DNA from 4 places in the Alteromonas pelagimontana genome. Region 4 is predicted to be linked to each of the others. Evidence: predicted binding sites of a transcription regulator. Region 4 holds the regulator's gene; each other region holds the start of a gene.
What was found. The regulator FliA, encoded in region 4, starts transcription of late flagellar genes. The targets are predictions, from matches to a motif close to CTAAAGNTNNNNNNNNNNNNGCCGATA.

Region 1 (6,038 bases), 1.9 Mb from region 4:
CACCATTACGCTGAAAAAACTCTCGAAACGGCTCAGCAACGGTGACAACCATCCAACTCATGACATTTGCGCCAAATCCGGCTTTGCCTTTGTTACCGCTGATCGCTTGGGCAAAACGTTTTTCTGCCGCACCCTGTACCACCGTGCGGTCGATAAGCGGCTCCTTCGCCCAAATGGTTGCTGCCATCAGCACAAGCATAAAGCCGCCGAGCAGAAAATATATCTGCGGCCAGTACCAGTTGGAGGAATCGGCGAGGAAAAAGGGGATTGCGCCCAAACCACCATAACCGGTCCACCAACCTGCAGTTGCCAGCGAGGAAGCAGCAGACAATTTATCTTTTTCTTCTTCCCTGATGATATCTATACGATAGGCATCGATAGCAATATCCTGAGTGGCAGAAAACACAGCGAGAATCAGCCCTGTTAGTGCCATGTAAAACAATTGCGTTTGGACATTTAGCGTGGCCATATAGAGGCAACACAAGCCAATGCCAGCTTGCATGGTAATAATCCAGCCTCGTCTTTGGCCTAGCCATGGAAGGCGCACCCTATCCAGCAGCGGAGACCACAGGAAGTTGACGGCGTAAACAGAAAATATAGAACCAAATAAGCCGATAGCCGAACGGCTCAGCCCTTCATCTTTTAGCCAGGCTGACATAACAGAACCAATCATCAACCAGGGAAAGCCGCTGGCCACACCGAACAGGAAGACGCTGATTAATCGTTTATCTTTATATACGCGCAGGGCTTGGAACAAAATGGTTAACTGTCACGGTGGGGAATAGCGTCATTGGATCATATAACCCCAGGCAAACGCAAGCCTTTCGTCAGCTATTCAGACGTTTAGGGCCGAATGCCAATGCAGTCGAAAGGGCAAATGCCTTTCCCTTCCAGAAAGGAGATGCAGTTTGTCAGCTCTTCGACAAGAAAGGTATCAGAACGAAGCTTCTCTTCCGGCCAATAATGTAATTGATGCAGCAAGTGCCAGAAAACGCGTTCCTGCTGAGTGTAAGGCAGGGTCAGGTTATATTCCACCTGGCTCCATTCCTCCAGCGTATCCCAGAAGAATATTTCTATTTCCCTGAACGCCAACTTCTCGTCCCAGAACGCGTGCAAGTAATAGCATAATTGTTTTGATTTCGTGTCTATGAACGATGTGACCATCACCAAGTACTGCCAACAATGTTGTTATTATGATCCTAGTATAGCGCTTACTAACCTAATTTCCTCCTAAACCAGAGTAACGAAAATAGATCAATGAAATCTTTAGAAAAAAAGTGAGTCGAAAGAAACTTGAATGAACGGTCAGTTTTTTGTTTCCCTTCATGTAAGCTGCAGAAAAGGGAAAAGCGGGCAAATTATCGCGCTGAGTGAGCAAACATCATTGCGGACTTGCATTACCATCCCAGATAAGTGATCCAGCCATAGATCTCTTTTCCTATCCCATTCACGAAGGGATTCTCATAGGTATAAGGTTGAAACGATGGCACAGGCTGTACCTTCATTTGCCGCTGCCGATAATGCAGTTTCAGGGCGACAATGGCGGCCTGTCTTCTGGTTGTGACCGTTTGTTTTTGCCATCGATTGCTGTCAGGCAAGCTGATATCCAGGACAGGAAAATTAGTGTCGGCAATTTCGTGCACCAATGCTTTATTAGCGTCCTCCTGAGGCCAGAAGGGGGCAATAACTACCATACTGTCCGGCATGGGAATTTTTTCTGCTGCACCTAAGCTGACGAGTTGAGCTGCTGTCATACCTTGACTGATGACTAAACGAAACCCTTTTTTATCTTCAACCTTATTATAAAGTGCGTTCATCAGTAAGGTTAAACGGGTTTGCGAATCAGTGAAATTCAGCTGCGCAGGCAAGCTGTCACTTCTGGGATGAATGCTGGTATCAGGTAAATCAGCCGGGGCAGTGCCAGTAGCCGGATTTACCGGGCTATCATCAAGAAGCGTGGGCGAAATAAGCGTATCCCACCCCCATAGGTTTAGCTGGGTTGCCAAGGTTTTGGCATCTTGCAACGACAGGCCGTAATAGCCACCGTCAACTACAATCAGAGCAACGCCGCGAGACAAAGGTATTGCCGCCGGCTTAATAAACACCGGCACGGCGGTATCGCCCACAAGCACTGTGGTGTACTCACTTTCACGGTACTGTAACTTAATATCTTCCACCCGTGAGTCGGCGAAGCAAATGGCACTCACCAGCATCAGGGCAACTACCATTACTAACTTAACCAAGAATCCGCCCATACCCTTTACCATAGTTGCTTTAAAAAACTGTCGGGCTTGTATCGGCAATTCAGATAAAAACTGAAGTTCTACTCATCCACCTTGAGGCTGATCACGCATCAAGGCGGATGAGTATTCTGCTGCTTAACAGTTGTTCTCGGGCAAGGGCAGAGGAGGCGGGGAGTAATCGCCAAAGGGCATGGGTGCTTCAAATCTAAGCCAATTGCCACTGGTGGGATGGGTGATAATAAGAGATTGCGCGTGCAGTTGGAGCCGTTCAGCTTTACCTTTAATGACTTCGTCAGCGTAAAGTCGATCACCAAGGATGACGTGCCCTATAGACAACATATGCACGCGCAACTGGTGTGACCGACCGGTAACCGGTAGCAGAGCAACCAGCGTTTCATCGTCTTTGCGTCTTACCACTTCATAGCGGGTAAGCGCCGGTTTGCCGTGTTCATGATCGACTTTCTGCTTTGGCCTGTTTGGCCAATCGCAAATCAGCGGAAGCGTAATTTCGCCGTAGTTATTCTGTACGTTCCCGTCGACCCGGGCAAAATACCGTTTGTGAGTATTTCGAGTCTCGAACTGGCGAGACAAGTGCCGATGACTGGCTTTATTTAACGCCATTATCATTACACCAGATGTTGCCATATCCAATCGATGAACCACAGTCGCAGTGGGAAAAACCCGCTGTACCCGCGCAATCAGAGAATCCCGGTGTATCGGCGCTTTACCCGGAACACTGAGCAAGCCGCCGGGCTTATTGGCTACCACAATATCGTCGTCCCTGTAAATGATGGTCAGGTACGGCGACAGCGGTGGGTTATACTCGAACTGCGGGTTCGCCATTATGGGTTGTTTACCACAATGCGCACGGCATCAAATTGGACATCGGCAGATTTTAGCGCCGCATCAAGCTCAACAACCTGATTTTCAACAAAGGCAATTTCGCTATCCCGCACCGCCGGATTTTGCTTTTGTAAATCTTTTAACCGCTGAATATCACCTGTTAACGTCTCATGCATAGCGGTTTTGGCAGTGTGTAAAATTTCCTGAGCTTGCTCCTGCGCTGCCACCTTCGCCTTTTCCAGATGCAGGGTTACCTGCTTTTGCAACGCCTGAATAAGCTGTTGGGCAATTTTACGTCCTGCCAGCCGGCTAACATCAAAATCATGGTCGACTTCAGTGCCTTGCGCATCTAAACAAATGCGGATAGGCGTGGAAGGAAGGAATCTGCCCAGTTGCAGAGCCTTTGGCGCATTAGCTTCTAGAACAAACACAGTTTCCAGCCAATAGGCGCCTTTGGGCAGGTTTTTATCTGCAATAAAGCCTACGCTGCTTTTGCCTAGCACATCGGTTAACACCATATCAATGGCGTTGTGAACCAATGGATGATCCCAACTTAAAAAATGTACATGTTCCAATGTGGTGGCTGCGCGGCGCCGATACGTGACTGTCATGCCTTCAGGATCGAGGCCGGGAAGCTGGTTTACCATTTGCTCAGTGGGCGTAAGAATAAAACAATCGTTACCTTTTTCTTCCTGATTTACACCAAGTGCATCGAGTAAACGCCCCATAAATCGAGACAAGTCCAGTGAACTGTCCAGCGCCACTATTTCCTCTAGCAGCGTTTCTACTTTACCTTCTCCAGAAGCATTGAGTTCAAGCAGCCGGTCACGCCCTTCTTCCAACCGTGCTTTTAATGTCCGATTGAGTGAATGACTTTGGTTAATCAAGTCGCTTAACGCGCTATCGTCATCCGGATTGAGGCAGGCGCCGATAAGTAATGGTTTTACTTCTTCAAACACTCCTGAGCCTGTTGGGCAGGTTTGCGTGAACGCTTCCAGCCCCTGATGATACCAGTCAAGCAGCACCGCCTGCGCACTTCCGACTAAAAAGGGAACGTGAATTTGAATATCTTTAGTTTGGCCAATACGATCCAGCCGCCCAATACGTTGCTCCAGCAAGTCAGGGGTTAGCGGCAAATCGAATAATATCAGGTGGTGGGCAAACTGAAAGTTGCGGCCTTCACTACCAATTTCACTACACAACAGTATTTGTGCGCCATCTTCCGGATCAGCAAAATAATGTGCCGCTTTGTCGCGTTCCACAATACTCATTCCTTCATGGAATACGCTGTGGCGAATACCAGTTCGCAGCCGGATGGCTTCACCGAGTTGCTGTGCAGTAACTGCGCTGGCGCAAATGAGCAGCGCTTTTTCCGGGCGAATAGAGGACAGAAATTCCAGTAGCCATTCTACTCTGGGATCTTCATCTATCCAGCTATTTACCAACGCGGGCTGACGCTCTGGATATAAAGCGTAGGTCAGGTCATTACCATGAATAGCGCTGTCATAGATGGCGGGTGCAGCTAACGGATAATCATGGAGTTCCCGAATCGGGAAGCCGGAAATCCCCGCCCGGCGGTTGCGGAACAATATTCTTCCGGTGCCATGACAGTCAATAAGCTGATGAACCAGAGCCTGTCGCACGTCAGGATCATCAATATCAGAGTAATGAGCAAGAATTTCTGGGGCAAGAGATTGCAATGTATCCTTTTGCTCCTGACTCAAACTGGCGTCTGTCAATAACGGTTCAACGGCATCGGCCAGCTCGCTGTATTTCGCTTCTTCTGCAAGAAAGGTTTGGTAATCATGAAACCGGGCAGGGTCAAGCAGCCGCAGCCGGGCAAAGTGGCTTTCATGGCCAAGTTGATCAGGGGTGGCGGTCAGCAGCAACACACCTGCGGTCACTTCGGCCAATTGTTCAACACGCTGATACTCTTCCGATGGACTCTCGGCTGACCATGAAAGATGGTGAGCTTCATCGACGACTAGCAAATCCCAGCCGGCGGCGGCAGCTTGTTGATGGCGCTGGGGATTATTACGCAGAAAATCGATACTACATAATACCAGCTGCTCATTTTCAAAAGGGTTGGTACCAGATTCATCCAACGCTTCGCAACGGCTTTCGTCGAAAATGGAAAACGCCAGATTCACCCGTCGTAACATTTCCACCAGCCACTGATGCACCAGTGAATCCGGCACGACAATCAGCACTCGCTGGGCGCGGTCTGTTTTTAGCTGTTGGTGAATGATAAGCGCGGCTTCTATGGTTTTTCCCAAGCCCACTTCATCTGCCAATAGCACGCGGGGCGCATGCCGTCTTCCAACTTCTGAAGCGATATGCAACTGATGTGGAATTAACTCAATTCGCGCGCCTGCCAGCCCAATAGTGGAAGAGCGTAGGTACGTATGTTGATGAGTAAGCGCGTTAAGCCGCAAGTCGAACCACTTTGGGTTATCAAACTGGAAACTAAACAATCGCTGCTCTGGCTGATTTAAACGAATATGATGATCAAGCATGGTTTCAGATAACCGAACATCTGCGCCGGTATCTTCGCGCTGACCGTGGTAAATCATTACCCCTTGGCTTTGTTGAATGTCGGAAACAGTTAACGACCAGCCATCCTGACTTTTAACGGTATCACCTTGGCTAAACAACAACCGAGTAAGGGGAGCATCATTTTTCGTATAAATCCGGCTTTCGCCGCTTGCGGGGTAGTATACTTCCACAGAGCGAAAGTCTATTTTGATAATGGCGCCCAATCCCAGTTCGGATTCGGTATTACTTAGCCAACGCTGGCCGACCGCAAAATCGTTTGCTGAAGTCATATTACGTCTTCTGTCATTCTTGGGGGCGATATTGTACTTGCCAAGCTGCGTGTAATAAAGCGCAGATCCAACTTAATCGCGCTGGTAAAGATTAGGGAAGTGTAGCAGAAGTGCAATGTAATACCGA
Region 2 (6,038 bases), 320 kb from region 4:
CAACCCCAGGTTCCCCTAGGGTTACCTTGTTACGACTTCACCCCAGTCATGAAACACAAAGTGGTAATCGTCCTCCCTCATCGTGAAACGACGAAGGTTAGACTAACTACTTCTTTTGCATCCCACTCCCATGGTGTGACGGGCGGTGTGTACAAGGCCCGGGAACGTATTCACCGCAACATTCTGATTTGCGATTACTAGCGATTCCGACTTCATGGAGTCGAGTTGCAGACTCCAATCCGGACTACGACAAGCTTTAAGGGGTCCGCTCCACATCACTGTCTCGCTTCCCTCTGTACTTGCCATTGTAGCACGTGTGTAGCCCTACACGTAAGGGCCATGATGACTTGACGTCGTCCCCACCTTCCTCCGGTTTGTCACCGGCAGTCTCCTTAGAGTGCCCAACCAAATGCTGGCAACTAAGGACAAGGGTTGCGCTCGTTGCGGGACTTAACCCAACATCTCACGACACGAGCTGACGACAGCCATGCAGCACCTGTGTCTGAGTTCCCGAAGGCACCAATCCATCTCTGGAAAGTTCTCAGCATGTCAAGTGTAGGTAAGGTTCTTCGCGTTGCATCGAATTAAACCACATGCTCCACCGCTTGTGCGGGCCCCCGTCAATTCATTTGAGTTTTAACCTTGCGGCCGTACTCCCCAGGCGGTCTACTTATCGCGTTAGCTTCGCTACTTACAAATTAAATTCACAAACAGCTAGTAGACAGCGTTTACGGTGTGGACTACCAGGGTATCTAATCCTGTTCGCTACCCACACTTTCGCACATGAGCGTCAGTCTTTGGCCAGGGAGTCGCCTTCGCCACTGATGTTCCTCCAGATATCTACGCATTTCACCGCTACACCTGGAATTCCACTCCCCTCTCCAAGACTCTAGTCTGCCAGTTCTAAATGACCGTCCCAGGTTGAGCCCGGGGCTTTCACATCTAGCTTAACAAACCGCCTGCGTGCGCTTTACGCCCAGTAATTCCGATTAACGCTCGCACCCTCCGTATTACCGCGGCTGCTGGCACGGAGTTAGCCGGTGCTTCTTCTGTTGCTAACGTCAATGCTGATGGGTATTAACCATCAACCCTTCCTCACAACTGAAAGTGCTTTACAACCCGAAGGCCTTCTTCACACACGCGGCATGGCTGCATCAGGGTTGCCCCCATTGTGCAATATTCCCCACTGCTGCCTCCCGTAGGAGTCTGGGCCGTGTCTCAGTCCCAGTGTGGCTGATCTTCCTCTCAGAACAGCTAGAGATCGTCGCCTAGGTGAGCTCTTACCTCACCTACTAGCTAATCTCACTTGGGCCTCTCTTTTGGTAAGAGCGCAAGCGCCCCCTTTGGTCCGTAGACATTATGCGGTATTAGCAGTCGTTTCCAACTGTTATCCCCCTCCAAAAGGCAAGTTCCCAAGCATTACTCACCCGTCCGCCACTCGTCAGCGATGTGCAAGCACATCCTGCTACCGTTCGACTTGCATGTGTTAGGCCTGCCGCCAGCGTTCAATCTGAGCCATGATCAAACTCTTCAATTAAATATATCGAAATATGAATTGTCGTTGTGACACTCTTAACGAGTGCCCACACAGATTGTCTTGTTATAAATTGTTAAAGAACATTTCTACTGCGCCTTTGCTTCGTATTGATGTGCTTGGTTTCTTCGCTTCTCAGTAACATGCGTTAGCATGCTCCTTCGTCGCTTATCAAGTCGCACAACACTACGAATCAAATGCTGTGTAGAAAGCAGTTAATGACTAATCATTTCAACCGCTTGCTTCAGCTTATTCCCTGAAGCGGGAGGCGCATTTTACGCCTTTCGTTTTTTGTGTCAACACTTTTTGAAATTTTTTATTTCCAGGAGCGTGTCACTCAAAACGGCTTCAGTGGTGTGTCTTACAACCCCCTGAAGCGAGGCGCGCATTCTACGCGACTGGTTCCTGCCGTCAACCTTTTTTTTGAAATTTCTTTCATCAGCGGTTGCAGCTGAAACCCGCATCAGCACTGGCTTTACCAGCCATCAGGGCCGTCGTTGTTTTGACTTTCCTGCCGAAGCGGATGCGCATTCTAGAGATTTCTAAATAAAGGTCAACACCTTTTTCATCTTTTTCAGAGTTTTCTCAAAAAGCTCTCGAAAATGGCTATTTTTCCGACAAAAGGATATGATGTGATAGTCTTTAGTCTACATCTGTGACAGATCATTGTTCAATTTGTTACAAATGAGTAAACTATAGCCAGCCTCCAACGATCACATACAATAATATAAGGTAGGTTTATGAAAGTAGGCTTTATTCAATGCGCAGTTATTAGCGCAGTATTTGCATTAGCGGGTTATCTCGTTTTTTCGTCAGCTAGTTTGGACATGAGTTTACCGCTCACGGTTTCGTTGTCGCTACTTATTAGCGGTATCGTGACGCCATGGCTAGCATCTTTGTTTAACCAATCGTCTTCAACTTCGGTTGCCAGAGAAGGGACATCGTCATCTTCTGCTGAAACCACTACTTTATATGTTGGAAATCTTCCATATAAAGCTAACGAAGACGCTGTGAAAGATTACTTTAAAGACTATGTCGATGTGCAATCTGTTCGTTTGATGAAGGATCGTAGAACAGGTAAGCGTAAAGGATATGGTTTTATTGAAGTAATCACCTCTGATATTGATGGGGCTATTAGTAAGCTCAACGATAAGGTCTTTCTGGAGCGAACTTTGAAAGTTCGCCCGGCAAAAGATAAAGGGGAAAGCGACGAATAATAAAAAACCTGGGATTTCCCAGGTTTTTTTTCATCTCTATTCATCGGTTGCTGATGAAGTTTCCTCTGCAGGCTGTGAACTCGGTAATGCATCCAGCAATCGCTGATTAAACGTGTGAAAACGATTTATCGCCGTTAGCAGATCCGGCACCTTTACGTCTTCCATGCGGTTAATAAGGCTATTCAAAAGCTCGCTATAGTCCTCTCCTGATTCTAGTTGCTCACCTGACTGATTCATGACATCCATCATTTTGTCCAGATATTGAGCGATAGGGCTAGCTGCATCACCGTGCTTGTTAGCATCAGGTCTGTCCTCACGATAGTGGCGAATACTTTCATAAGCCTGCACGAATTCAGCTTTTTGAGTACGGTTTAGCTGTAACGCATATCCCGTCAGCTCTTGATCATCAAAACCCAGGGACAGTGCTTGTTCAAAAGCTTTATCCATTTCGCCGGCAAAAAAGGTATCGGCGAGATCATTTGCCGATTCCACTAAATCTGCAATTGCGGTAAGTTCGCCCTCATCTAATTCACCTTTGAGAGAAAAGCTAATGCCGTTGCGCTCAAAATATTGCGCAGTCAATGACTCAGACGCAGATGCTACTTGTTGGCTTGCTGCAGCACCTTCGTTCTGAATTATCTCGGGCGCTAAACCGATAGTTGACTGCTGAGACAACTGAAATTCACGCAAATTTTCGAAGCTGAGCTTCACTTCGTCGCCATCTTTTGTTCGTATCGTTAAGTTACCATCTTTAGCATCGCTGGCATTCACCGAAAGGCCACTGGTTACTTTATCAATCTGTTCTGCGTCACCAGTTCCGAGCAAACGCTTTTCCAAACCGTTAAGACGCTCTTCAATTAATGTGCGACTGCTGTTTATACCTTTGCTGATGTCTTCATTCATAAAGCCGCCGATGTCTTTCTCAGCCATAGCAATGCCTTTGGCTACACCTTCCCTCGCCTGCGCAAATAAATCGATTAGCTTGTTTTGATCAGCGCCACCTTTTGTGGCTCCCTGAATAACGCCACCAACAAACTGCATTACATTACGCGCAACTTTTTCGAAATCGAAAAGTGAAGTTTCTTTACCTTCCTTTTCATCTTTTTTATCTACTTTAGGTTTTTGACCGTCCACAGATACGTTTTGCTCAAGCGCTCCACTGAAAACTTTTAGCCCAATGGTGGTCTGTGAGCTGCTAACACTAACTGTCGCCGCCTGCTGCTGCCGAAATTCAGCAGCCTGACGTAGCCCCTCTTCCTGAAGTTGTTTTTTGATGGCAGTATCAGGGCTTACAGCTTGCTGCTTCTGATCCCCAAGAAATGCCTTAATCTGGCTTACATTCATACACTGATCCTCACTATCCTCGTAGTAGTTATCGGCCGCAACTCAAGATTGTTTAATTTTAATGCAATAGAATTGTTTTGAGTTTGCAGTTAACGCATAAGCCTCTACAATGCGCAGCCTGTTTTAAAGGGCTCGGAAGATAACAATGACAGCATGCACTACTAGTGAAAACTATCAAAAGCAGCTAAATGAAAAAGTAAATCGGTTGCAGGAGCTTTTGGCTCCCTTTGCTGCGCCCGCATTAGAAGTTTTCCCTTCTGCCGAAACGCATTATCGTATGCGGGCGGAATTTCGCGTGTGGCATGATGGTGATGACCTTTACCACATTATGTTCGACCCGCAGACCAAGGAAAAGTACCGCGTCGATACTTTCCCACCCGCAAGTCATACTATTAATGCCATGATGGCTAAGCTACTTCCACTTTTGAAAACCTCAGAGGTAATGAGGAAAAAGCTTTTTCAGATAGATTATCTCACTGGACTGTCTGGTGAAATTGTAGTGAGCTTGCTTTACCACAAACCATTAAATGAAAAGTGGTTAAAAGCAGCTGAAGAATTGGTAGAAGCGCTGCGTGAATCTTTTAACGTTAGTGTAATAGGACGCGCACGCAAGCAAAAATGCGTTATCGGCAATGACTTTATCATTGAGCGTTTGCCGGTAAACGGGAAGGAATATTTATTTAAGCACATCGAAAACAGCTTCACCCAGCCCAACGCCGAGGTTAACTGTAAAATGATTGAATGGGCGCTCTCAGTCTGTCCGCCGAGTAAAAAAGATTTACTTGAGCTCTACTGCGGCGCGGGAAATTTCTCTTTACCTTTAGCCTCTCGCTTTCGCCAAGCTATAGGAACTGAAATTGCCAAACCTTCAGTTAGCGCCGCCCAGTTTAATATTGAAATCAACAAAACTGAAAACTTAAAGATAGTGCGTTTATCTGCGGAGGAATTTACTGAAGCAATGGTAACTGGCCGTAGCTTTACACGTTTACACGACATCGTGCTGGCAGATTACGACTTTTCTACCGTTTTGGTTGATCCCCCACGGGCAGGATTAGACGCTGAATCGCTATCAATGATCCAGGCTTATGAGGAGATTATTTATATTTCCTGCAACCCGGAAACCTTGCGAGATAATTTGAACGTATTGTGTAAAACTCATGATATCCAGGCTACCGCTCTATTCGACCAGTTCCCCTTTACTCACCACATTGAAGCAGGTGTAAAACTGGTGCGGAAAAAAGGCTAACACTGCCAAGCCAATTGGCTGGCCCGGTTTTTTCCCGCCGGGCGTGAATGCTATCTCGGCGGATCGGTACGACGCTTCAGCTTATAAGCCTCTGTTCCCAGTTGCACAAATCGTAGCTGGGTTTTTACCCTATCGCCAATTTCACCGCGCAATTTAACATCGGCTTCCAGTGCTTCAGCTCCGGCACTGAAGACTAGTCGCACCATCGCTTCTGCCTGCAGATTCGCTAAGTAATGCTCTAACGATTGCTGTTCCACTATGTAGTCAGTTAACTCTTCAATGAAATGTTGGATTTCGCGCAGTACCGCCATTCGATAAGCCGCAGATGTTCCCGTATGTTCACGCAAAAGCAGACGGAAAACATTGGTGTTAGCGGTAATAAATTCGATAAATGTATCTACCGACGTATCGATAACACCACCACCAGATGCGATTCGCCGACGTGCTTGTCGCATTAACTGACGTAATGCCAGCCCCGCCTCATCAACCAACGTCAAGCCCAGATCATCCATATCTTTAAAATGGCGATAAAACGACGTAGGCGCAATACCCGCCGCTCTGGATACTTCTCTTAAACTAATGGCCGATAAGCTACGGTTTTCATCAAGCAACGTAAAGGTGGCGTTGATAATATTTTGTCTGGTTTTAAGTTTTTGTTCCTGACGACTCAAGATACTCTCTCCGTTACCTTCAACAT
Region 3 (6,038 bases), 890 kb from region 4:
TGGCATCGCTCTCAGGAACTTCAGAAATATATTGAGCAATTAAAAACATTACGAACGGACGTAGAGAACGATAATCTTACTGAGAGCCAGTTATTAAAACATCTGAGTGAAGCCACAGATCATTGGCACAGGGTGAGGAATAAGCTGGCGCCACAACTGGCCGCAATGGCAGAAAAACTTGAAGATGAGCAGGTAATTCGTTTATTTGCAGCTCTGGAAGCGGATAACAAAGAAGAAGAGGAAGAGCTGCAGGAGTTGTTAGAAGAGTCTGAGGAGGAACAGGCTAAAGACCATCTGGAGGACATGGAGGAAGATATGGAAGAAAGGCTGGGAGATTTAACCCACGAGCAGAAAGCCATTATTGCGCGTTTTTCGCCTCGTTTTACATCTACCCATGCAGAATGGTTGCAGTATCGGCGGGATACTCAACAAGCCGCGCGCAAACTTTTTGCGACGCGCCAGAGCAACCCTGACTTTGTCGCCGATCTCACCTATGTTATGACCCACCCTGATGAATATCGTAGTGAAAGCTATCAGCAACATCGGGCGCAAAACCGCGAACTCTACGCTCAAATGGCAGCTGCTATCGCCAAAACGTTAACGCCGGAGCAAAAGCACAAGCTCTTACGCGAGATTAACGATACTATCAGTGACTTTGAAGGCTTTCAGCAAGATGATTGAACGCCTAATGCCTTGAATAGTCTGGCGGGCGCTGAAGTTTTTGTCGCTGCAAACGTTCTGGTACAGTAGGGCGTCTCCATAAGCTGAAAGCAGCGCCAATTGTTATTCGCAGCGGTGGCCTGTTGTCGCACATTATCGGTGTCCTGGCTTGTACGCTTTCAGCTTAAGATGTACAACATTGGCAGAACAATAATATTTAGGGCAAGTGATGGAAAAAGTAGCACTATTCGTTGATGTACAAAATGTGTACTACACCTCCCGTGAAGCGTTCAGAAGACACTTTAATTACAATGCGTTTTGGCAAGAGGCTACTCAGGGTAGAGAAGTTGTAAAAGCCATAGCTTATGCCATAGATAAAGGTGATAAGAAGCAGCAGGAATTTCAGAACATACTTCGGGGAATTGGTTTTGAAGTCAAGCTGAAGCCTTATATTCAGCGCGCTGATGGCTCAGCGAAAGGCGATTGGGATGTGGGTATTACTATCGACGTTATGGACTACTCGCAGGCTGTAGACACCGTCATTTTGGTTTCGGGCGACGGCGACTTTGATCTGCTTGCTGGTAGACTCACGCAGGACACAGATAAAAGGGTGGAAGTATATGGTGTTCCACAACTGACGGCTGCCTCTTTGGTAAATGCAGCCAGCCGGTTTATTCCCATCGATGAAACGTTGTTGTTGGGATAGTTTGATAGCCGCTTATCCCGCACGGTTATTGGAAACTCACTTTTGCACATCGACAAGTGGAATATCATCCGCGACGTTTTTACAAGTGAATTTCCCCAAGTCACCGCCATGAATAGGTTGTTCAGGGCTCGATCACTGGAAGGCAGAGAAAAGAGCGTTTTTCCAACAATATAGAACAAGGGAGCGTTTAAAGGCGAGCGATAGCCTGAAGTCTATCAGTTCGCTGATGAGCAATTAAACCCTAACCAGTTAAGAATGAGAGTCTAGTGCCAGCTGTAGTAGCTCAGCCGCACCTAATACTCAGATAGCTATTGAATATAACTAAAGAGTTCGTCTTTTATGTCGGCTAATTTCTGCGCATGTTCTTCCTGCAGCGGTGTGTCTTCCACTAGTTTATACATGCGTTTGCACTCTTTAATAAGTGCAGGCTCGCCTTTTGTATTCTTATGCAGTATCTTTAACATGCATTGCAACAAATTTAGTGCGACACCCGTGTTTACCGGTGCAAGTTGCTGGGCGAGGATAAATTGTTCTTTGGCCTGCTCAAACTGGCCTTCCTGATAAAGCTGGATACCTTTACGATTAAACGTCGCGTACTCTCGTTGCCGTTCTGCACTTCGTTCCAGTTCTGAAGCTATCAGGTACTGACTATTAGGATCCAGATCTTCTCCGCGCTGTTTTAGCAGTGCAATCAAATCCTGCGCATCATCGTATTCGCCTAAATCATACATGACTTTCAAGCTGTCGGGTGCGTAGGCTGGGGGATAATTCTCGTACTGCTTTTTTATGGCGCTTTGCGATTGCACCAGATTACGCTTGGCATCCAACATTTTGCCATCCAGACTACAGATTCTGGCATTCATCACCTGCTCAAAAATATCAACGCTAAAGGTTTCATCCATGCGGCTAAGCGTTTCATCAAATTTGCCGCGTTGCAGAACCAAAATTGCTTCTTGCTGGTATCGGTTTCGCGTGCGCTTATCTTCGGCATGTTCGGCAACATCCAAAATACTTCGAATGTATCCGCACCAATAAACAATACTCTGATGAACGGTTCGTTTGGATAAATGCCAGATACTGTGGCTGGATTCACTAGCCAGCGCATAGTCGTTATTGTCTCTGGCAATAGAACAGGCGGTAAAGTGACGGGACAAAGAAAACGGTGAAAGTTTTATCGCATGACGGATTGATTCCAGCGCCATTTCACCAGCTTCAGGAGTGTTGTTCTGTGCTTCGGCAATAACATCATACGCTTCTGCACTAAAGCGATTGAGTTCTAAAACTTTACGCGCAACTTCGATGGCTCGCTCTTTCTGATTTTGTAGCAGGTAAGTACGCGATAGCGCCAAATATGCCCATAAAGCGGGCTTTTTGTCTTCATAAGGCGTCAGAATCGCTAACGCTGCTGACAGTTCATTGGTATTCCAGTATAACTGAACCAGCATCTGCTCGCAGGAACGCTGGTAAGGCGACCCTTCGACGGCGAGCGATTTACATGCGGCAATTGCAGCGCTGGTATCGTTTTTAAACAATGCTCCATAAATAGGAGCCATGTACTGTCGCTTATGCCAGGCTCGTGCAATTCGGCTTTTTAACTGAGCCTGAGAAAATGGCTTGACCAGATAATCGTCAGGCCGACGTTCAATTGACCCTAATACAACAGGGCGGGCGCTGTCAGCACTGATAAGTAAAAAAATGGTGGACGGCTTTATTAACTGGCGCACCCGCAGCTCTTCAATAAACTCATATCCATTTTTTTTATCGCTGCCAAGATGCAGATCAGCAATGACAATATCGAATTTCTGCCGTCGGCATAACGATATAGCTTGTTCTGCGGAAGACTTTGTCACTACGTCTGTCGCGCCCATCGAATTCATCAGGCCTCTCAATAGCAACAGAAACGGGCGCTGATCCTCAACGATGAGTACTTGTTTATCAGCGTATATCATGATGTTGTCATCCGCGTAAAAATCCTCCTTTTCCCGACCATGATCAAAGATATAGGCAAGATTAGCAAGTATCTCTATTAATACATCTGCGCTAAAGGTTATTAAAGAGAGGTCGATAAGGAGACTGTGTTGCAGCAATTTAGGCCAATAGGTTTGACTGAGTTAACAGGTTTCGCACCCATTAGTAACCTCGAATGGTCCGGGGCTTTGTCCGCATCTGCGGGAAAAGGAGCGTTATTTTCGCTGTATTTGGCGATGCATTGCCAGCCGGGTCACGAACCTGTTCGTATTCATTCAGAAGCAGAAAATGCTTCTTCAGATGCTGCAGCTTTGGATCACCTGAATCATTATCCCCGTGCGCCGCTAGGTGCAGACGATGCGGCGTTTCAACGTTTATTAGTAACCGGTAATTTGATCAACCAACGGGATATTTCTTCGGTTAACCTTTGGCAGGCCATGCATCCGGATCCTCTGAGTATAAGAAATAATGCCAAGCACATTCCCGCAGATGTTATCGCAAACTGTAGTATGGCCACGCAGATGAAGCTTCAGGTGGCTTCGTCAACTACGGTTAATGCAGATGAGACCTTGTTGACTGATATTATTGCGGGTTCAGAACAGTTTTTTGCCGCAGCATAAAGTAGGTAAATACCAGGGAAGAGCATGAACGATTAAAAATTCAGCAGTCTCAGGGAATAAGCTAAATTTCTCATCCGAAACGCCGTAAAATCATCCCTGATGGCTCTGCTGGAGCATCCATGCTCCAGACGTTCGGCGAAGAAATCTTCACTTATCGCTTAAAAATCATTCGCGATCTTACCTCTATCTCTGAGATGATCGCACATCAAGGCGATACTATAAGTAGAAATTTTTAATCGGTTTTGTTATATTCCCGCCGCATTTTGCACTGGTCTTACGTTCCAATCAGCAAAGGTAATATAAATATGGCTCAATATATTGTTTGCGCGATGTATAAATTTGTAGCGCTTAACAACTATCAATCTATGCGGCAACCGCTGTTAAAAGCTATGGAAGCTAACGGTATTAAAGGCACGTTGCTCCTCGCTTCTGAAGGTATTAACGGCACCGTATCGGGTACGCGCGAAGGTATTGACAGTTTACTTGCCTATCTTAATGAAGATGCGCGCATTAGACCGATTTCGACGAAAGAATCTCTGCACGATGAGCAGCCGTTCTATCGCACCAAAGTAAAGCTGAAAAATGAAATTGTCACCATGGGTGTTGAAGGCATTGATCCTCGTCATACCGTTGGCACTTACGTAAAACCTCAGGATTGGAATAATTTAATCAGTGATCCGGACGTAGTGGTTATTGATACCCGCAACGATTACGAAATTGAAATTGGTACTTTTAAGCACGCAAAAAATCCTAATACTTCCTCATTTCGTGAATTTCCACAGTATGTGGAACAGAACCTTGATCCCGGTTCACATAAAAAGGTAGCGATGTTTTGTACCGGCGGTATCCGCTGTGAAAAGTCCACGGCTTATCTTAAAGAGCAGGGGTTTGAAGAAGTTTACCATCTGGAAGGTGGAATTCTGCAGTACTTGCAGGATGTCCCTGAGGAAGAATCCTTGTGGCAAGGCGACTGTTTTGTCTTTGATAATCGCGTGGCGGTTAACCATAAGCTGGAAAGAAGCCACTATGAACAATGCTATGCATGTCGTTTACCTATAACGGCTGAAGATAAACAAAGCGAAAAATATGAAGCAGGTGTCAGTTGTCCTCATTGCTTTGGTACTCATACAGAAGATCAACTTGCGCGCTTCCGTGAACGTGAAAAACAAGTTCAATTAGCTAAGTCTCGCGCTGAGGAACATGTTGGAACGGATGCTCGAATGGTAATGCTGAAGAAGCGTCAGGAAAAGGCGCAAGCTCAACGCTTACGGGCCTTGCAGGCAAAACAGAATCAAGCGTAGACACTGGCTCTAGTGGGCGGTAAACTGTGTAGCTAACGTAGTAATATTATTAGGGAAACTCAGTGGACGCCCAACTTTCAGAAGATAAAATTGCCGAAATTAAAAGTGACTTCAGTTTTTTTGATCGTGATGGAAATGGTCAAATAGATTTACCTGAATTTATCGAGCTACTCACCACACTGTCACCCAAGACCAAAGTGAATCACGTTGAAGAAGGCTTCAAATTGATTGACAGTAACAATGATGGTTATATCGATTTTGAAGAATTCTTATCCTGGTGGCAGGAAGGGTGGTGGGAATACTAGGGCTTGTTGACCTTTGCTGTTCCAATTTGTTCAAAATAAAACTTTTTGATTGCGGCGCGAGCTATGAAGCCCTTCTTAGTAAAACTCACCTAAGTAAATAGCGAGCAACAAAGAGCAAGACAGGTTTATGACGAACCCTGCAAAAATGAACAGAAAAGACCAACACACCCTAAATTGCCGGGTGAATTGCCTACTTAGTCAACTTCCGGAGTAGCGGGAAGACATTTCCCACTATTCCAGCTCAAAATTTATGAGTTGTTATCGTCGTCTTCCTTCAGATCTCGCCTTGGCCCCTTTTTTCTCATCACCGGCAGTTCACCCACATTTTTACCTTCCAATGTATTAACTCGCTTCTTTACGATCGGTTTAGCACCATTTTTAAGGCTGCCTCGCGCTGGATGATCTGATGTAGTGGCTCGTTGGGAAGCTTTTTGCGGAGCTTCTCTACCTGTAAAGGTAGAAGGGAGTTCAGGATGTT
Region 4 (6,038 bases):
GATATTCTGCCGCTAAGCACGGTAGTAAAAGTGTTGCAAACGCTTCTGTTTGAAGGTGTTCCCATTCGCGACATGCGCAGTATTGTGCAAACGTTAAGTGAATATGGCACCAAGAGTCAGGACCCGGATGTACTGGTATCTGCTGTACGAATTTCATTAAAGCGGCTTATCGCTCAGGAAATCTGCCAAGGCGGAAAAGAAATTCCCGTCATTACCTTGGCGCCAGAGTTGGAACAGATGTTGCACCAGTCTCTTCAAGCAGGAGGCGAAGATGGCGCGGGCATTGAACCAGGACTGGCCGAACGGTTGCAGCAATCGCTACAACAGGCAGGTCAACAGCAAGAACTGGCAGGCGAGCCCGCAGTATTGCTGACATCAGGCATGCTACGTCCAGTACTTTCGCGCTTCTTGAAGTATTCAGTATCCGGGTTACATGTTCTGTCTTATCAGGAAATTCCCGATGATAAACAAATCAGAATAGTTAGCTCAGTGGGTCAATAATCTGACGCCGGGTCAGTGCAGAGGTTGTGATGAAGATTAGACGATTTTTTGGCAAAGATATGCGTGAAGCATTAAACGCTGTGAAAGCAGAGCTCGGCAGTGACGCAGTGATTATGTCTAACCGCAAAGTGGCGGATGGCATTGAATTAGTAGCGGCTTATGATAAAGATCCTGATGCTAAAATGTCGTTTAAAACTCGCCATCCACAGCAACGTGAGGGCGCTACACCTGCATCAGGCAAAACCGTTCCCAGCCTCAGCGAAATTATAGGTGACGATGGCCCTGACAGCTTACGCGCATTGCTTGAAAAGCAGGCGGAAACGCAGTCTGCCTATAAACATGAATCGCAGCCAGAGCACAATTTCAAAGCCAATGCCGCGCCAGTTTCCCAGGTGTCTGCACCAGAACCCGTAACACCAAAACACGCTTATCAATTTGATAATCATTTTGATGAAGCGCCTGAACCAGCGTCAGTGTTTGATGATCCTACCCCCGCACAACATCGAAGCGGTACTGGTGACCTGGATGCTATCAAAGAAGAATTAGCGTCTTTGCGAAGCGTACTGCAATACCAGGTGGCTGATTTGATGGAAGCCAGGCAGCGTCGCCAACGCCCAATTCATAGCTATTTGACGCAGTGTCTTATTGGTATGGGAATTAGCAGTCATTTGGCTGAGCAACTTGTTAATTACACACCAGCAGACTATAACGAAAGGGACGCATGGATTTACCTGTTGAATTTATTGGCGAATCGCCTCAATGTTACAGGGAATGATATTTTAAGTCAGACTGGTGTAGTCGCGCTGGTCGGCCCTACTGGAACCGGTAAAACAACTACGGTGGCAAAATTGGCAGCCAGATACGCACAGAAATATGGCGCAGAACAAGTGGCAATGATTACCATTGACACCTATCGTATTGCTGCATTTGAACAATTAGCTACCTACGGTAAAATTATCGGCTGCACTGTGCGTAAAGCACAAACTAGTGAAGAACTAGCTGAACAGCTTTTTCAGTTGCGTCATAAACGCCTGATCCTGGTTGATACGGCAGGGTTCAGCCAACGTGATAGCCGTTTGATTAAACAGCTGAATCAGTTTAATCATGGTCAAATGCAACCGGTACGTAAATACCTGGTTGCGCAAGCAAATACCCAATATCCCGCATTACAGCGTATTATCGGTGCTTACGATGCTGTGAAGTTAGACGGTTGTATTTTTACCAAACTTGATGAATGCTACAGTTTAGGAGAAATTTTGAGTGTTGCAGTAGAGTACCAATTACCCGTAAGTTACGTGACTGACGGCCAACAAGTACCGGAAGATATTAAGGTTGCTGATGCAAAATCTCTCGTATCTGCTGCGGCAAAGCTTTATAAAAAGTACGGTTTGAATCATACTAAAGACAATCACGTTGTCAATTCAGCACGAGCAGTATGATCGAAGATCAAGCGAGTAGCTTAAGAAAGATGAATCAATCACGATTAATCAAAGTTATTGCCGTCACCGGTGGTAAAGGTGGCGTCGGTAAAACCAACATTACGCTGAACACAGCTATTTCCATGGCCAAGCAAGGTAAAAGGGTCATGGTATTAGATGCTGATTTAGGGTTGGCGAATGTTGACGTTATGTTGGGTCTGCGGGTCGAGAAAAACCTGTCTCATGTACTGTCTGGTGAATGTACCCTGGATGAGGTGCTTGTTACCGGGCCCCACGGCATAAAAATTGCGCCAGCAACATCTGGCACCCAGTCTATGGCTGAGTTGTCGCCCACGGAACATGCCGGACTTATTCGCGCATTCAGCGAATTACGTTCGCCGATTGATGTTCTGATAGTCGATACCGCCGCCGGCATATCTGATATGGTGCTCAGTTTTTCAAAAGCGTCGCAGGATATTATGGTGGTTGTCTGCGACGAGCCAACGTCTTTAACCGATGCCTATGCGCTTATTAAAATTTTGAATCGTGAGCACGGCGTGTTTCGATTTAAAATCGTGGCGAATATGGTGCGGGATATTCGTGAAGGGCAGGAGCTTTTCAGTAAGCTTTCAAAAGTTACCGGCAGGTTCCTTGATGTAGCGCTGGAACTGGTGGCGACGGTTCCTTTCGATGAAAATATTCGCCGCGCTGTACGTAAGCAAACTGCTATTGTGGATGCCTTTCCCGGTTCTCCCGCTGCGGTGGCGATTTCTCAGCTAGCGACAAAAGCAATCAGCTGGCCTGTTCCCAGTCAGCCGGGTGGGCATCTGGAATTTTTCATTGAACAATTAGTGACTAGAAAAACCGCAGGAACTCTACGGTGAACAGTAAAGCAGCCGCCTACCGCCAGCAAAATGATAAATCGCAGCTTGTTGAGCAACATGCGCTGCTGGTGAAGCGTATTGCTCACCACCTGCTAGCGCGCTTACCTGCCAGTGTGCTTGTGGATGATCTCATTCAGGCGGGCATGATTGGCTTGTTGGAAGCGGCGAAAAACTTTGACGGCTCCAAAGGCGCAAGCTTTGAAACCTTTGCTGGCATTCGTATTCGCGGCGCAATGCTGGACGAAATACGCCGAGGCGATTGGACGCCCCGCTCAGTGCACAAAAACAGTCGTGCAATTACTCAGGCGATTACGCAGGTGGAAAGAGAAACCGGCAGAGATGCCCGGGACGCCGATATCGCCGCGAAGCTAAACGTAAATTTGGCTGATTATCATCAAATGCTCAATGAGGTGAACGCCGGTAAACTCGTTGGGATAGAAGATCTTGGTGTTTCTGAAGATGTCATTACGACAGAGCAGACGAAGGGAAGCGATTCGCCCTTAGAAGATTTAATGCAAGGAGCTTTTCAAAAAGCCCTCGCTCATGCTATTACTACACTACCGGAACGAGAAGCGATTGTGCTTTCCTTGTACTATGATGAAGAACTTAACCTGCGAGAGATAGGTGAAGTTCTAGACGTCAGCGAGTCAAGAGTTAGCCAGATACACAGCCAGGCCATGCTAAAACTCAAATCACGAATGCAGTCATGGCATGCTGATGAATAGCGCATACTAATATTTATAACAATTAATTATTCCTCACTGGAGGCCATTTTGGACAAAAATATGAAAATTCTCGTGGTAGACGACTTTTCTACTATGAGACGTATCATAAAAAACCTGCTCAAAGATCTGGGGTTTTCCAATATCCAGGAAGCGGACGATGGCAGTACTGCCTTACCCATGCTACAGCAAGGTGACTTTGATTTTGTTGTCACAGACTGGAATATGCCGGGTATGCAGGGCATCGATTTGCTGCGGGCGATTCGCAAAGATGACAGATTAAAACACCTGCCCGTGCTGATGGTTACTGCCGAAGCGAAAAAAGAACAGATCGTGGCGGCAGCGCAGGCGGGAGTGAACGGGTACGTGGTTAAGCCCTTTACCGCCGCTACTCTCAAGGAAAAGCTAGAAAAAATCTTCGAACGTTTAGGTTAATCCAGACGCTCTCAAGCAATTAAGAGGAAAACTGGATGTCGGCAAGTTCTCACGTCCCTATTACGCTCGAAGAAGCCAAACAGCTCGTAGTCTATTTGGAGCAGGGCGATAACGCCTCTGCAAACGCGATTCTAGAAGCCGCGTCAACTAAAGAATCTATCGAACTTTTTGCTGAAGTTGGCAAACTTACCCGCCAATTACATGACGCATTAAATAACTTTCAACTGGACGAACGCATTGTTGGTTTGGCAAATAACGATATTCCCGACGCACAGACACGTCTAACTTATGTCATTGAAGAGACGGAAAAAGCGGCCAACACCACAATGGACGCTGTTGAAGCGAGTATGCCGATAGCTGAAACGCTAACGCACCGCATCGATACGCTTATGCCAGAGTGGAAAAAGCTGATGAATCGGCAGATCGAACTGGGTGAATTCAAGACTCTGTGCACTGACATTGATGAATTGCTTTCGGATGCATCAACGGAATCAAACAAACTTACCGGTTTGCTTACGGAGGTGCTTATGGCGCAGGGTTATCAGGACTTGACTGGCCAGGTCATCAGACGGGTTATTGAACTGGTGAAAGAAGTTGAAGACAGTTTGGTCAATATGCTTACGATGTTCGGCGAACCTGAAATTGCAGCGATGAATAAACAAACGCAGAAGCCTAAAAAAGCCGTGAAGGTGAATAAGGTGGAGGCTGAAGGCCCAATAATCGATGCCGATAAACGTGATGATGTAGTTAAAGGCCAGGATGATGTGGATGACCTCCTGTCGAGCTTAGGTTTTTAGGGGAGCGGGCGCATGGCGTTTGATGTAGACGAAGATATATTACAAGACTTTTTGGTAGAAGCCGGAGAGATTCTTGAACAGCTTCAAGAGCAGCTTGTTGATCTGGAAAATCATCCTGAGGATGCAGATTTACTTAATGCAATTTTTCGTGGCTACCATACCGTCAAAGGTGGTGCGGGCTTTCTTTCGCTTACTGCGTTAGTGGAAATCTGTCATGGCGCAGAAAATGTCTTCGACGTTATGCGTAACGGCCAGCGAACACTAACGCCGGAATTGATGGACGTTATTTTGCAGGCTACTGATGTCGTTGTCTCGATGTTTGAGAAAGTGAAAAATCAGGAGCCGCTTAAACCTGCTGATGCGGCACTGGTTGAAGTATTGCATAAATTAAGTCGTCCTGAATCTCCTGATGAAAATATCTTTGGCGAAGCCACAATTGTTGGTGAGCAGGATGACCCGTCCGATCCAACTGATGAAAACGATGTTATCGTTGAAGACATTCCTCAGGCTCCAGAAGTAGCAGCAGTTACCGCACGCGGTAACGATGGCACTATCAATGACATAACCGAAGATGAGTTTGAAGCACTTCTGGATGAGCTGCATGGTGGCGGCGCTCCCGGACGTCCTGCACAGCCTGAACAAGCGGCGTCGCGAACCGAAAATACCTCAGTAAAAGCGGAAGACGCCCCAGCCGGTAACGCTCAAGACATTACTGATGATGAATTTGAAGCTCTGCTTGATGAACTTCACGGCAAAGGCCAATTCAGCGGTCCAGTCGGCGAAACGGTAGAGTCACAGAAATCACCAGCAAAAAAGGCCGAAAGTACCGGCAGCGGTAACGAAGACGAAATTTCAGACGATGAATTTGAAGCCTTGCTTGATCAGCTTCACGGCAAAGGTCAGGGGCCTTCAAAAAATGAACCGTCTGCGCCTTCCTCTGTCTCGGAAAAACCAAAAATTCGGGTTGATGCAGGGGCAACCAAAGCGGTCAACGATGCGAAGAAAAAGCAAGTCGCAGCGACTGAGCAAACCAAGCCAGCCCCTGAACCAGCCTCCGGCAAACCTGCATCGGTGCCAGCCGCAGCTGCGCCTTTAAAAGAAGAGAAAAAAGCCAATCCCGCGTCTCCTCAGGCAGAGACCACCGTGCGTGTGGATACCAAGCGGCTTGATCAGATTATGAACATGGTGGGCGAATTGGTATTGGTTCGCAACCGCTTGTTGAGTCTGGGCGTTAGCATCAATGATGAGAGTATGACGAAAGCCATTGCTAATCTTGATGTG

Region 1: a site for FliA is predicted at 2,295-2,321, ahead of CA267_RS06185 (DUF3530 family protein). Genes of this name have one in related genera too.
Region 2: a site for FliA is predicted at 4,125-4,151, ahead of CA267_RS13015 (DUF5610 domain-containing protein). Genes of this name have one in related genera too.
Region 3: a site for FliA is predicted at 3,407-3,433, ahead of CA267_RS18330 (VC2046/SO_2500 family protein). Genes of this name have one in related genera too.

Annotation. Positions count from the first base shown of each region.
Region 1 is NZ_CP052766.1:1,366,283-1,372,320, reverse strand. It holds gene CA267_RS06195 (AmpG family muropeptide MFS transporter) at 1-757, opposite strand, end outside; gene CA267_RS06190 (hypothetical protein) at 844-1,164, opposite strand; gene CA267_RS06185 (DUF3530 family protein) at 1,398-2,255, opposite strand; gene CA267_RS06180 (pseudouridine synthase) at 2,379-3,086, opposite strand; gene rapA (RNA polymerase-associated protein RapA) at 3,086-5,911, opposite strand.
Region 2 is NZ_CP052766.1:2,957,032-2,963,069, reverse strand. It holds rRNA gene CA267_RS13025 (16S ribosomal RNA) at 1-1,537, opposite strand, end outside; gene CA267_RS13020 (RNA recognition motif domain-containing protein) at 2,275-2,751, shown strand; gene CA267_RS13015 (DUF5610 domain-containing protein) at 2,788-4,095, opposite strand; gene trmA (tRNA (uridine(54)-C5)-methyltransferase TrmA) at 4,241-5,341, shown strand; gene fabR (HTH-type transcriptional repressor FabR) at 5,392-6,012, opposite strand.
Region 3 is NZ_CP052766.1:4,170,125-4,176,162, forward strand. It holds gene CA267_RS18315 (DUF6279 family lipoprotein) at 1-681, shown strand, start outside; gene CA267_RS18320 (LabA-like NYN domain-containing protein) at 890-1,366, shown strand; gene CA267_RS18325 (response regulator) at 1,675-3,315, opposite strand; gene CA267_RS18330 (VC2046/SO_2500 family protein) at 3,442-3,954, shown strand; gene trhO (oxygen-dependent tRNA uridine(34) hydroxylase TrhO) at 4,260-5,255, shown strand; gene CA267_RS18340 (EF-hand domain-containing protein) at 5,318-5,560, shown strand; gene CA267_RS18345 (DEAD/DEAH box helicase) at 5,809-6,038, opposite strand, start outside.
Region 4 is NZ_CP052766.1:3,275,328-3,281,365, forward strand. It holds gene flhA (flagellar biosynthesis protein FlhA) at 1-501, shown strand, start outside; gene flhF (flagellar biosynthesis protein FlhF) at 531-1,940, shown strand; gene CA267_RS14420 (MinD/ParA family protein) at 1,937-2,803, shown strand; gene CA267_RS14425 (RNA polymerase sigma factor FliA) at 2,800-3,528, shown strand; gene cheY (chemotaxis response regulator CheY) at 3,577-3,960, shown strand; gene CA267_RS14435 (protein phosphatase CheZ) at 3,996-4,757, shown strand; gene CA267_RS14440 (chemotaxis protein CheA) at 4,770-6,038, shown strand, end outside.